One region of the Pseudomonas salicis genome, then DNA from elsewhere that is predicted to be linked to it. Evidence: predicted binding sites of a transcription regulator. Region 1 holds the regulator's gene; the other holds the start of a gene.
What was found. The regulator sigma-54, encoded in region 1, starts transcription at its own class of promoters, with help from an activator protein. The targets are predictions, from matches to a motif close to ANTGGCATNNANNTTGCTNT.
Positions count from the first base shown of each region.

Region 2: nirB (nitrite reductase large subunit NirB) is a predicted target of sigma-54. The motif match lies at 2,233-2,252, and genes of this name have one in related genera.

Region 1 is NZ_JBSKHU010000002.1:727,502-731,402, forward strand. Features, by position in the region: gene lptA (lipopolysaccharide transport periplasmic protein LptA) at 1-104, shown strand, start outside; gene lptB (LPS export ABC transporter ATP-binding protein) at 104-829, shown strand; gene ACWKWE_RS09550 (RNA polymerase factor sigma-54) at 1,020-2,519, shown strand; gene hpf (ribosome hibernation-promoting factor, HPF/YfiA family) at 2,597-2,905, shown strand; gene ptsN (PTS IIA-like nitrogen regulatory protein PtsN) at 2,918-3,382, shown strand; gene rapZ (RNase adapter RapZ) at 3,385-3,901, shown strand, end outside.
Region 2 is NZ_JBSKHU010000004.1:499,671-503,571, forward strand. Features, by position in the region: gene nirB (nitrite reductase large subunit NirB) at 1-2,030, opposite strand, end outside; gene ACWKWE_RS17040 (bifunctional nitrate reductase/sulfite reductase flavoprotein subunit alpha) at 2,761-3,901, shown strand, end outside.

The DNA.
Region 1 (3,901 bases):
CCAGCGCTGGCCGCGCCACCGGCAGTAAGGTGACCGAAGCGCGTCCTCGCGTCGACATGGTGATCCAGCCGAAAAAGAAAACCGACCAGCAGAAGGCCCCTTAATGGCAACGCTGAAAGCCCAACACTTGGCCAAGGCTTACAAAAGCCGCCAAGTCGTACGTGACGTCAGCCTGTCCATCGACAGCGGCCAGATCGTCGGTCTCCTGGGCCCTAACGGCGCAGGCAAGACAACGTGCTTCTACATGATCGTCGGCCTGGTTCAGGCCGATCAGGGCCGCGTGCTGATCGACGACCAGGACGTGAGCCACCAGCCGATGCATGGCCGTGCTCGCGCCGGTATCGGCTATCTGCCGCAGGAAGCGTCGATCTTCCGCAAGCTGTCGGTGTCGGACAACATCATGGCGATCCTCGAGACCCGCAAGGAGCTCGATCGCGCAGGACGCCGCAAAGAGCTGGAAAGCTTGCTGCAGGAGTTCCATATCACACACATCCGCGACAACCTCGGGATGAGCCTGTCCGGTGGTGAACGCCGCCGAGTGGAAATCGCACGCGCACTGGCAACGTCGCCGAAATTCATTCTGCTGGACGAACCCTTCGCGGGCGTCGACCCCATCTCCGTGGGCGATATCAAGCAGATCATCTACCATCTCAAAGCGAAGGGTATCGGCGTTCTGATCACCGACCACAACGTCCGTGAGACACTCGACATCTGCGAAACGGCTTACATCGTCAACGATGGGCAACTGATTGCAGAAGGCGATTCCGAAACCATCCTGGCCAACCAGTTGGTCAAGGAAGTGTATCTCGGTCACGAGTTCCGCCTGTAAACCACGCAATGGCAAGGGGTTGGTCGGCGAACGCAGCATACGCCTCATCACCAACCTCGCATAAATTGTCATTACACCCTAGGCAAACACTCCGGGTTCAGGCATATAATTTGCTTAAGTTGGCGCCTCGGCGCCCCTAGTAGTGGATGGCGCGCATGTGCGCCGGCGAATAAGGTGTTAAGCCCCTGCCATGAAACCTTCGCTAGTCTTGAGAATGGGCCAGCAGCTGACGATGACACCGCAGCTGCAACAGGCCATCCGCTTACTCCAACTGTCGACGCTGGATCTCCAACAGGAAATTCAGGAGGCACTGGAGTCCAATCCGATGCTGGAGCGCCAGGAAGAAGGCGACGACTTCGATAATGCCGACCCCATGGCCGACAATATCGAGCAAAAGCCCAACCCTGACGTACAGGAACCGACCTACCAGGAATCCGCACCCACCGTCGACAATCTCGAAGACGGCGAATGGAGCGAAAGCGAGCGTATCCCCAACGAACTGCCCGTCGATACGGCCTGGGAAGACGTCTACCAGACCAGCGCCAGCAGCCTGCCCAGCAATGACGATGACGAGTGGGATTTCACCACACGCACGTCGGCGGGCGAGAGCTTGCAAAGCCATCTGCTTTGGCAACTGAACCTGGCGCCGATGTCGGATACCGATCGTTTGATCGCCGTCACGCTGATCGACTGCATCAACAATCAGGGTTACCTCGACGAATCCCTGGAAGAGCTGCTGGACGCCTTCGACCCGGAACTCGACATCGAGCTGGACGAAATCGAAGCCGTGCTGCATCGCATTCAGCAATTCGAGCCGGCTGGCGTCGGCGCCCGCACGCTTGGCGAGTGCTTGTTGCTGCAACTGCGCCAGCTTCCGGCCAAGACCAAATGGCTGGCGGAAGCCCAGCGACTGGTCGGCGATTACATCGACCTGCTCGGCAGCCGTGACTACGCTCAACTGATGCGGCGCATGAAGATCAAGGAAGATGATCTGCGCCAGGTCATCGAACTGGTCCAGAGCCTCAACCCACGCCCTGGCTCGCAGATCGAATCCACCGAAGCCGAATACGTAGTGCCGGACGTCATCGTGCGTAAGCACAATGAGCGCTGGCTGGTCGAGCTCAATCAGGAAGCCGTTCCCCGCCTTCGGGTGAATCCGCAATACGCCGGTTTCGTGCGCCGCGCGGACACAAGCGCCGACAACACCTTCATGCGCAACCAGTTGCAAGAAGCCCGCTGGTTCATCAAAAGCCTGCAAAGCCGTAACGAAACCCTGATGAAAGTGGCGACCCAAATCGTCGAGCATCAGCGGGGCTTTCTGGAGTATGGCGACGAGGCGATGAAGCCGTTGGTGCTGCACGACATCGCTGAGGCGGTGGGCATGCACGAATCGACGATTTCCCGTGTCACCACGCAGAAATTCATGCATACACCCCGTGGTATCTACGAACTGAAGTATTTCTTTTCCAGCCACGTCAGCACCTCCGAAGGCGGCGAATGCTCGTCCACTGCCATTCGCGCAATCATCAAAAAACTGGTTGCCGCGGAAAATCAGAAAAAGCCGTTGAGTGACAGCAAGATCGCTGGTTTACTGGAGGCACAAGGCATTCAAGTGGCCCGTCGCACAGTCGCCAAGTACCGCGAGTCCTTAGGAATCGCGCCGTCCAGCGAACGCAAGCGACTGATGTAAAGGTCACAAGCCACAGCGTTCCAGTGGCAGGCAACTCAGCCTGCCTCTTAATGCACTGGCAACGAAGGAGAAGCTGTATGCAAGTCAACATCAGTGGACACCAACTGGAAGTGACCAAGCCCCTGCGCGAATACATCGAGCTGAAGCTGAAAAAGCTCGAAGGGCATTTTGACAAGATTACGAACGTGCAGGTGACGATGGCCGTCGAGAAGCTCAAACAGAAGATCGAGGCCACCCTGCATATCCACGGTGGAGAGGTCGTTGCCAATGCCGAACATGATGACATGTACGCGGCGATCGACCTGCTCACTGACAAGCTCGACAGACAATTGCTCAAGCATAAGGAAAAGCAGCAAAGCATCCTCAAAGGTGCGGCAGCTCGCTGACACTCCCCATCCATGATCCGACTTGAAAATATCCTGACCCCTGGCCGGTCCCTCGTGAACGTGCCAGGCGGCAGTAAAAAAGCCGTTCTCGAAGAGATTGCCAAACTGATCGGGCAACAAGTGCCCGAATTCGACTGGCAAACCGTCTACGAAAGCCTTATCGCCCGTGAAAAACTCGGTTCCACCGGGTTTGGCAACGGCATCGCGATCCCCCATTGCCGCCTGAAAGGCTGCGCGGCGCCTGTGAGCGCGGTGCTGCACCTGGAACGCCCGGTGGATTTCGACGCCATCGACGGCGCGCCTGTGGATCTGCTGTTCGTGCTGCTCGTCCCGGAAGCGGCCACCGACGCCCACCTCGAACTTCTGCGTCAGATCGCCAGCATGCTTGACCGCGCGGACGTGCGCGCCAGCCTGCGTGGTGCCAAGAGCAGCGAAGAGCTTTACAACGTCGTGCTCAACGTCCAGAACGGTCACTGATCATGCGCATGATCATCGTCAGCGGTCGCTCCGGCTCCGGCAAGAGCACGGCCCTCGATGTTCTCGAAGACAGCGGTTTCTACTGCGTCGATAACCTGCCGGCAGGCCTGCTCCCCGAACTTGCCGAGCGCGCACTGATCAATACCGAACTCGCCGAGCCGTTGTTGGCGGTCTCTATCGACGCCCGAAACGTGCCCAGCCACCTGACCCGTTTTCCGCGAATGCTCGAAGAGGTCCGCGCTCGCCACATTCAGTGCGACGTGCTGTTCCTCGACGCTGAAGAGTCCACACTGCTCAAGCGCTTTTCTGAAACGCGCCGCCGCCATCCGCTGAGCAATGCCACGCGCTCGCTGGCCGAAGCGATTCGAGATGAAAAAACCTTACTGGGGCCGATCATCGACCTGGCCGATCTGACCATCGATACGACCCACCTGAATCTTTATCAGTTGCGCGACACGTTGAAGCTGCGCCTGCTGAACAAGCCCGAACCCGGCACCGCTTTCCTCATTGAATCCTTTG
Region 2 (3,901 bases), on a different contig from region 1:
GGCGAGCGCAGGCCCTTGTAACGGTCCTCGATGCGCAACGCCATGCTGACGCTGTCCTGCACGCCATACCGACACCATGTACTGCCCACGCAGGACTTCACGGTGCGCGTCGACTTGCCGTACGCATGCCCGGTCTCGAACCCGGCCGCGATCAGCTCGGCCCAGATGTCCGGCAATTCATGCAGCTGCGCGCCAAACAGGTCGATGCGCTGGCCGCCGGTGATCTTGGTGTACAGGTCGTATTTCTTCGCCACCGCGCCAATTGCCAGCAGACCGTCCGGGGTAATCTCCCCCGCCGGGATGCGCGGGACCACCGAATAGGTGCCGTTTTTCTGCATGTTGGCCATGAACGTGTCGTTGGTGTCCTGCAACGGCACCAGTGACGGGTCCATGATCGGCTTGTTCCAGCAAGACGCAAGGATCGAGCCGACCGCTGGCTTGCAGATGTCGCAACCAAGATGGCCTTTGCCGTGGAGAGCTAGCATGTGCTCGAACGTCTCGATGTTTTCCACCCGTGCGAAGGCGTACAGCTCCTGCCGGGTGTAGGCGAAGTGCTCGCACAGGCTCTTGTCCACGGCCACGCCACGGCCGGTCAGTTCGTGTTCGAAGACACTTTTCAGCAGCGCCGCACACCCGCCGCACCCGGTCGCCGCCTTGGTGCAGGCTTTGAGCCCGGCAAGGTCGGTGCAGCCGGTGTCGATGGCCGAGCAGATTGAGGCCTTGCTGACGTTGTGGCAGGAGCAGATGGTCGCGGTGGCGGGCAATGTGTCGGCGCCCAGCGTCGGCGCGCCTTCGCTTTGCGGCATGATCAGGCTCGACGGGTCGGCGGGCAGTTTGATGCCGTTCTGCGCGTATTGCAGCAGGGTGTCGTAATAGCTGTTGTCGCCCACCAGCACGGCACCGAGCACCTGTTTGCCATCGGCGGAAACCACCAGACGACGATAACTGGCCGTGGCTTCGTCGATGAAGCGGTAGCTGCGTGCGCCGGTCAGCGCGCCATGGGCGTCACCAATCGAACCGACGTCTACGCCCAGCAGCTTGAGCTTGGTGGACATGTCGGCACCGAAGAATGGCTCGGCGTCCAGATCGCACAATTGCGCGGCGACATTGCGCGCCATCTGATACCCCGGCGCCACCAGGCCAAAAACACTGCCGTTCCAGGCCGCGCATTCACCGATGGCGAAAATGTCGGCATCGCTGGTGCGGCAGTGCTCATCGATGGCGATGCCACCCCGTGGCCCTAGTTCCAGCGCGCAGTGGCGGGCGAGGGCGTCTTGCGGACGAATGCCGGCCGAGAACACGATCAGGTCAGTTTCGAGGAATTCATCACCCGCAAAATTCATTCGATAGCGGTACTGCTCGCCTCGGGTGATCGACTGTGTGGCGCGGGAGAGGTGGACGCCGACCCCCAAGGCTTCGATACGGGCCTTCAAGGCCGCGCCGCCGAAATCGTCCAGTTGCACCGGCATCAGGCGCGGGGCGAATTCGACGACGTGGGCTTCCAGACCCAAGGATTTCAGCGCGTTCGCGGCTTCGAGGCCGAGCAAGCCGCCACCGACCACCACGCCGCGTGTCGCCTGGCTCGCAGCGGCGCGAATGGTGTCCAGATCGTCCAGCGTGCGATAGACCAGACGCGAGTTGCCTTCCGCGCCTTCGATGGGCGGCACGAAGGGGTAAGAGCCGGTCGCCAGCACCAGCTTGTCGTAGCCGAAGCAGCCTTGGGCGGTGATCACCTCGCGGCGCGCCCGGTCAATCTCCAGCACCGGCACGCCCAGATGCAGGGTCAGCCCGAGCTGTTCATATAACGAGGCATCGCTCAGTGCCAGCGACTCGGCATCCCGACCGCCGAAATACTCGGACAGGTGCACGCGGTCGTAGGCGCGCTGGCCTTCCTCGCCGAAGACGTGAACGCGATAGCGCGAGAGGGCGCCGGCGGCGATCAGTTGCTCGACGCAGTGATGACCGACCATCCCGTTGCCGACCACGATCAGGGTTTGCAGATCATCAAGCGAGGCGACAGTAGTGTTCATATCGATTCCCGGCCTAAGCCAATCAGGTTTTTCAAACGCAAAAAAAAGGCGCCCGGAACCTCTCGGTTCCAGGCGCCTTTGCCTGTTCTTTATGGGTTGTCGCGACAGCGGTGTCGCCGGCAACGTGCTGAGCCCGGCGGCAGATCGTCGTTGACCCGCCAGAGCCGCCAGCCGCGCATGTGTGGCTGGACTTGGAATGGATGTAGCAATGGGTGTGCCAGCGAGGGGAATGCGCACCGAACGTCAGGCTACGTACCTTGGCTTCTGCCCGAAGGGCGTGGGAGTTGGCTTGCCTACGATCTGGGGCGAAGCGGCAGCAAAATCGGGCACCTCCGTTGCGTCAGGCATACCGAGTCGTCAGATTTGCGACTGCTGCGCAGCCGATCGCAGGCAAGCCAGCTCCCACGGCCTGCGGCCAGAATCAAGAGCCCAGACCGGGTGAGTGTGTGTGAGTGTCGTACCGATTCAGCACGACATCGGTGCGATTTTGCCGTCATCGCCCCAACCTGTGGCAGCACGCCGTGTCAGCGGCAGCACCCCCAAAGCCGCCATCGCCATGCGCCCGTGCACTTCCCGGCGATGTTCAACCCGCTGGCCTGTCCCTTGCAATGTCACCTGCAAAGGCAATCAACGCAGATTGCCGTCCTTCACGACAAAGGCGCCGTGTACTCCCCGTTCTAAAGACGGAGGAGGACAGGGCGCCTTTTTTTTGGCCTCGGGAAACGTGCAGATGGCGAGCAACAGCGTGCGAAGTGTGTGTCCTTATTGTGGCGTCGGCTGCGGCATCGTCATGCAGGTCGAAGACAACCGCGTGATCAAGGTCAGCGGCGACAAGGACCACCCCACCAACCACGGTCGCCTGTGCACCAAAGGCACCACCTGCGGCCAGGCGATTGCCGAATCCGGACGTATGGAGTCAGCTTACCTGCGTCACGAGCGCCGCCAAGACCCCGTGCGTACACCCATCGACGTGGCGATCCGCGAAACCGCTCAGCGCCTGCGCACAATCCTCGACCGCGACGGTCCGGACGCGCTGGCCTTTTATGTTTCCGGGCAAATGTCGCTTGAAGCGCAATACCTGGCCAACAAACTGGCCAAGGGTTTCGTGCGCACCCGCAACATCGAGTCCAACTCGCGGCTGTGCATGGCCAGTGCGGGCAGCGGCTACAAACTGTCGCTCGGCGCCGATGGCCCGCCCGGTTCCTACGACGATTTCGACAAAGCCGACCTGTTTTTCGTAATCGGCGCGAACATGGCCGACTGTCACCCGATCCTGTTCCTGCGCATGATGGATCGGGTCAAGGCGGGGGCGAAGCTGATTGTCGTTGATCCCCGGCGCAGTGCCACGGCGGACAAAGCCGACCTGTTTTTGCAGATCAAGCCGGGGACTGACCTCGCGTTGCTCAACGGCTTGCTGCACCTGCTGTACGAAAATGACGATATTGATGCCGACTTCATCGCGTCCTATACCCAGGGCTGGGAGGCCATGCCATCGTTTCTGGCCGATTTCACGCCCGCCCATGTGGCGCGAATGACGGGACTGGCGGAAGCCGATATTCGTCAGGCGGCTGCGATGATCGGCAAAGCGCCGGACTGGATGAGCTGCTGGACAATGGGCCTGAACCAGAGCACCCATGGCACCTGGAACACCAACGCGTTGTGCAACCTGCACCTGGCGACCGGCGCGATTTGCCGGCCGGGCAGTGGCCCGTTCTCCCTGACCGGCCAGCCCAATGCCATGGGCGGCAGGGAAATGGGCTACATGGGGCCGGGACTTCCCGGACAGCGCTCGGTCCTCGTTGAACAGGACCGTTCCTTTATAGAAGCGCTGTGGTCAATCCCCCAGAGTAGCCTCGGCCAGACCGTTGGCG